2 regions of the Lacrimispora sinapis genome follow, and region 2 is predicted to be linked to the other one. Evidence: riboswitches for the same ligand, from Rfam matches in the RefSeq annotation. Region 2 holds a riboswitch; the other holds the start of a gene.

Region 1 (3,091 bases), 180 kb from region 2:
GATTATAAAAAAATAATGGGAATTTACTTTAACCATTTATTCGTGGAGAATAGAAATGAAGAAATCATATGTAAATAATATTTACTGGCTTATTATTACACAATTTTTAACATTTTTTTATATGGTTCAAGTAATACAAACTATTTTTATGAGTAAGCACGGACTTTCCTTATATCAAATAGGTATAGTATATGCTGTATACCAATTTTCAAAAATTGTTCTGGAATTACCTACTGGAATTATCGCAGATAAATATGGAAGAAGAATTAGTACAATCTTAGGTGATGCATTCCTTATAGTTTCAAACCTCTTTGCTTACTTTTTGAGAGACTATCAGGGTTTTATCATTGCTGCAATCTTTCAGGGAGTTTCATATACTTTAATATCAGGCGCATCAGATGCTTTGTTAATTGATAGCATTTATGCATCCCAAAACAAAAAGATAGTTGATAAAATTCATGCTATTTTACGTTGTGGTAGATATATTGCAATATTCTTGAGTTCTGCTATTGGTGGAATTTTAGCGGAACAATCAATGGATCTTGTTTACCAGATAACATTAGTACTTCAATTTTTACCCATAATTGTACTTACTATATTTATAATCGAACCACCATATAAAAAGGACGATACGGAAAAATATAGTTTTAAAAAAGCTATTCGTCATTTATTGGACAATAAACTTATACTACATTTACTGCTAATTGGAGTTTTTACTTCTATCGCACTGATCCCAATCGAAAGCCATTATTTCAATTACTATTTATCGTTTGGCATTAGCGAAAAGTTTTCTGGTTCAATCTATGGATTACAATATCTGATGTCGTCAATGATTGCACTATTTATATATAATACCCTAAAAAAACACTTTTCTGTAAAACTCGTTATTTATCTACCGTCCTTAATTATGGTATCGTTAGTGTTTTTTGCAATAATACCTGGTGTAATTACAAAAAGTATCTTTTACTTTATTACATTGCTTTTATTATGTTGCTATGCTCCCATGCTGGCCAGTTTTATCCATGGTGCGCTAGAAAGTACGTATAGGGCTTCAACTCTCTCAATACAAAGTCTGCTCATGGCAATGCTTGCATTTGTAATTCAGCCAGTATTTGGCAAAATCTCAGACTGCTATGGTTACAATAAGGCGATTGTCCTTATATCAATTATTGCATTTCTGTTTTTAACATATAATGCAAAGAAATTAGCAAATTTTCAAAACAAATTAAAGAATTATTTATAGAAATTTATGATCTATTCAAAATTCTGATATGCTGAGGATATCACTTTTAAAATTCTTTTTATGCATTTGATCATTATAATTTAGATTTGTAAAGTAACAATAAAAAGGTACATTTCAAAACTGAACTGACCCCTTAAAATTAGACTTTATGGGGTCATATCAAACTGAAAACGTACCTTTTTTGCCCTTCATTTACCAAGTGTCCCGTCCCTATAAGTTTTAATTTAAGCCACAAGCTTTCATGCCTGCGGCCTACTATTTAAGTGGAGATAGTGGGATTCGAACCCATGACCTCTTGAATGCCATTCAAGCGCTCTCCCAGCTGAGCTATACCCCCATGGCAGCTATTATAGCAAACCATCAAAAAAATTGCAACAAAATATTGCAATTTTTTCGATGGGTGTTATAATACATCCAGAGCATTTGCATATAGTTGTCTTCAGGGCAGGGTGTAATTCCCGACCGGCGGTAAAGTCCGCGAGCGCGTATTGCGCAGAATTGGTGTGATTCCAATACCGACAGTATAGTCTGGATGAAAGAAGATGTGTTAAATAAAGATAATACACCATCTATTATTAACACCTGAAGGGCACACTTTCAGATGTTACTTATTTTAGGAGGCATGTATTATGAATATGAACAAAAAAACCAGCAGACTCACCATTATGGCTATGCTTTGTGCACTGGCGTTTGTGGCAGTTCTTGTTATTCGGATACCCATTATACCTGTTGCACCATTTTTAGAATACGAACCAAAAGACGTGATAATTTTGACGGGAGGGTTTCTTTTTGGACCTTTGCCCTCTGTTCTGATTGCAGTAATTGTTTCTTTTGTTGAGATGATTACCATAAGCAGCACCGGGATAATTGGATTGATTATGAATGTTCTGTCTACAGTGGCATTTGTTTGCCCGGCAGCCTATCTCTACAAAAAACGCCATTCCATGTCGGGAGCATTGGTGGGAATGATTTTAGGCACGGTTCTTATGACAATCGTTATGGTTTTATGGAATTATTTAATCACTCCCATTTATATGGGATACCCCAGAGAAGCTGTCGTGCAGCTTCTTCTGCCAGCGATTGTTCCATTTAATCTGATAAAATGCGGAATTAATACGGCACTGACCCTTCTTATTTACAAACCGCTTGTTACAACGCTTAGAAAATCGAATCTTTTGGCTTTACGGCCAGAGGATGGGCAAAATACAGGGAAAATAAATTTAGGCACCGTTCTTATTCTTGGAATTATACTGGTAACGGTCATTATGATCATTCTGGTTTTCCAAGGTATTATTTAGAAAAATTAAACAAGCAGCCATTCTTTCGCTGTCCGAATTGCCCCTTAAAGGCCAGACCTAAAATCTGACATTTAAGGGGCAGTTCAGTACTGGGAAAGTGGCTGCTTATTTCAATTTATTTTTCAAGAAATGCTTTCCACCGTTTCAAGCTGTCTTTCTCAAATACATACTCCGGCGTAACAAGGGAATCCTTTATTTCTGAAACATAATACCAGGGATCTTCCTTGTGGAGTGGATTCTTCAGTACATGAAATTCCTGTGCCGGCATGTATCCCTGTGCGAGAAGAAAGCACTTATTCCCTTCCTGATCTTCTGCCACGTCTACCACCATCACACAATGTCCCGGAGTTCCACCCCTGATAAATAAATCCCCAGCCTGTAACTGGTCAAAAACGATGCCACCGCTTTCATTTTCCAAAGACAGGGTTCCTGCATAGATCATGACCTGCCTCAAGTATTTGAGAAAATTTTCTCTGGAATCATCAAAGACTGCACGTTCCTCCCAGCGCACCTGGTTTCCTTCTACAGATAAACGCTTTCCCGATCTCCA
Region 2 (3,091 bases):
GCTGCGTAAGAAACCAGTTCATAGATATCGGGACGCATGAGCGGCTCTCCTCCGCTGAATATCATAATTTTAAAACCGGCCGCTGCGATCTCTCCGATCATTTTTTTTGCTTCGTCTGTATTAAGCTCCTCTGCACTTCTGCCTCCGGCATCCTGATAGCAATGCCTGCATTTTAAATTACACTGATTTGTGGTCAGCCAAGATACGATCATCCATGTTCTCCTTCCATATGCATTTTGCCATAAGGATTAAAAGTATATGCCTATTATATGTGGGCGGCCTGTTCCATAGAATCAGGGCTTTTCCAGTGTTGTTGAAAAACAACGGCACAATAGTAAGCGGCAGAATATACATATTTACAATTTAAGTCAGTAAATGGTATAATGGATCGTAAGATATCTTTTTAACATACATAGCTTCATTTGATACTTCCTATATTTTATATACCAGAAAGAGGTGGTCCCATGTCAGCCAATATGATCTGCAATAAGCCCATGCACGAAGAATGCTATATGAAAGACCAGTGCTTAAAATACAATGTCTGCCCCATGGCCCTTGTGCAGGAACTGCTTTCTGGAAAATGGAAAATTCTGATTCTATGGTATTTAAGCAGCAAGACCCTGCGATTCAGCGAAATCAAAAAAAGGCTTCCTCAGGTGACCCAGAAAATGCTGACCTCCCAGCTGCGGAGTCTGGAAGAAGACCGGCTGGTGAGCCGGAAGGTCTATCCGGTGGTCCCTTCCCGCGTGGAATACAGCTTGACCGAACTGGGTACAAAAATCATCCCTATTCTGGAACTGATGCACGCGTTTGGGAGCCAGTATTTAAGTACGGAACCCGACCCAGGCAATCCATAAAAGGGAGCAATAAATGAAAATGCGCCCAAGCACTTGACAACGCTTTGGCATGGTGCTATATTAACCGTAATTGAATAAATATCTTCAGGGCAGGGTGAAAATCCCTACCGGTGGTAAAGCCCACGAGCCGCAAGGCATGATTCGGTGTAATTCCGAAGCCGACAGTATAGTCTGGATGAAAGAAGATGAAAACACATGTTGTGTGTATTGTAAATGTCTCTGAAATCGTTTTGATTTCGGAGTTTTTTTATTTTTGATACAGCTTCCCTCCATTCTGTGACTCCATGCCTTGAACGATATCGGTTCAAGGCATTTTATTTTTCAGGAGGTGTCCGGTTGACTGATATTGATTACATGAAACAAGCATTGGAACTTGCCAAAAAAGGGATTGGCTGGGTCAATCCCAATCCAATGGTAGGAGCTGTTATCGTAAAAGATGGCACTATCATCGGAATGGGGTTCCATCAGAGGTTTGGTATGCCCCATGCGGAGCGTGAAGCCCTTTCGGGCTGTAGGCAATCCCCTCAGGGCGCAACCCTTTACGTGACTTTGGAGCCCTGCTGCCATTACGGAAAAACACCGCCATGCACCGATGCAATTTTAAAAAGCGGCATCCGGAGAGTTGTGATCGGCTCCCTTGACCCAAACCCTGTCGTTGCAGGCAAAGGGGCCAGCATTTTGCGTCACCATGGAATCGAAGTTACAGAAGGGGTTTTATCCGAAGAATGCAGGAAGCTCAATAGAGTCTTCTTCCACTTCATTAAGCATCAAACCCCTTATGTGGTAATGAAATACGCCATGACCATGGACGGAAAAATTGCCACTTATTCCGGAAAGTCCAAATGGATTACGGGAGAAGCCGCCCGTCTGCAAGTGCAAAAGGACAGACACCGCTATTCCGGAATCATGGTTGGCGTAAGTACCATACTCACCGATGATCCCATGCTGACCTGCCGCTTCAATGGCTGCAAAAGCCCTCAACGCATCGTCTGCGACACAAGCCTGAGGACACCTCTCTCCTCCCGTGTCGTTCAGACTGCCGATCAGTACAAGACCATTCTGGCTGCCTGCTGTACCGACCAAGCCAAAATAAAGCCTTATGAGGAAGCCGGCTGTGAGGTCCTTACGGTTTCTCAAAAGGAGGGAAAGGTGGATTTAAAGGAACTGATGATACAGCTTGGGAAAAGGAACGTAGACAGCATTCTTTTGGAAGGAGGGAGTACATTAAACTGGTCCGCATTAACCGATGGAATCGTAAATAAAGTCCAGGTCTATATTGCACCAAAGCTGTTTGGGGGCATCCATGCAAAATCCCCCGTTGGTGGAATCGGCATGGAATCTCCAGACAATGGGGTCTCACTGTCACCTCCCCAAATCACTGTGCTTGGAGAGGATATTCTTTTAGAAAGCGAGGTGCTTTGATGTTTACAGGCATAATTGAAGAAATCGGTACGGTGCGGGGCGTGAAAAAGGGGGCATATTCTGCGGTTCTGACCGTTGGTGCCTCTTTGATACTGAAGGATATCAAGGCGGGGGACAGCATTTGTGTAAATGGTATCTGCCTGACCGTGACTTCCTTTACCGCCACAGCATTTACCGCAGATGTGATGCACGAAACCCTGCGCCGCTCCTCTCTTGCAAGGCTTTGTTCCGGTTCCACCGTCAATTTGGAACGGGCAATGCCAGCCAATGGGCGGTTTGGCGGTCATATTCTTACCGGACATATCGACGGTACCGGCATCATCCGTTCCATTGATCGGGATGACAACGCCATCTGGTACACCATACGGACGACTCCCGGAATCCTGCGTTACATCGTCGAAAAAGGCTCTATTGGGATTGACGGCATCAGCCTGACCGTTGCCAGACTGTCAAAAAATGATTTTGGCGTATCCGTGATACCTCATACCGCCAAACAAACCACTCTGTCCGGCAGACGGGTCGGAGATACTGTAAATCTGGAAAATGACTGTGTAGGAAAATATATTGAAAAATTCCTGGGAGCAGCAGTCCCGTCAAAGGGCACTCCCAAATACGGTCTGGAATAGGAGGAAATATGTTTGCATTTAATACCATTGAAGAAGCACTTGAGGATCTTCGCCAGGGAAAGATCATACTGGTTGCCGACGATGAATACAGGGAAAATGAAGGGGATTTCATCTGCGCCGCCCAATTTACCACGACGGAACATGTGAATTTTATGGCAGTCCACGGAAAAGGGCTGATCTGCATGC

Evidence for each region. A riboswitch is a leader RNA that binds a small molecule or an ion and turns the genes downstream of it on or off. The one in region 2 is predicted to bind FMN.
Region 1: linked by a shared signal. The riboswitch ahead of VIG27_RS05670 (ECF transporter S component) and the one ahead of ribD (bifunctional diaminohydroxyphosphoribosylaminopyrimidine deaminase/5-amino-6-(5-phosphoribosylamino)uracil reductase RibD) in region 2 are both predicted to bind FMN.

Annotation. Positions count from the first base shown of each region.
Region 1 is NZ_CP141832.1:1,234,599-1,237,689, reverse strand. It holds gene VIG27_RS05685 (radical SAM protein) at 1-78, shown strand, start outside; gene VIG27_RS05680 (MFS transporter) at 56-1,243, shown strand; tRNA gene VIG27_RS05675 (tRNA-Ala) at 1,508-1,580, opposite strand; FMN riboswitch at 1,675-1,791, shown strand; gene VIG27_RS05670 (ECF transporter S component) at 1,873-2,541, shown strand; gene VIG27_RS05665 (DUF4846 domain-containing protein) at 2,657-3,091, opposite strand, start outside.
Region 2 is NZ_CP141832.1:1,418,402-1,421,492, reverse strand. It holds gene nirJ2 (putative heme d1 biosynthesis radical SAM protein NirJ2) at 1-212, opposite strand, end outside; gene VIG27_RS06445 (winged helix-turn-helix transcriptional regulator) at 465-857, shown strand; FMN riboswitch at 934-1,048, shown strand; gene ribD (bifunctional diaminohydroxyphosphoribosylaminopyrimidine deaminase/5-amino-6-(5-phosphoribosylamino)uracil reductase RibD) at 1,194-2,279, shown strand; gene VIG27_RS06435 (riboflavin synthase) at 2,279-2,905, shown strand; gene VIG27_RS06430 (bifunctional 3,4-dihydroxy-2-butanone-4-phosphate synthase/GTP cyclohydrolase II) at 2,914-3,091, shown strand, end outside.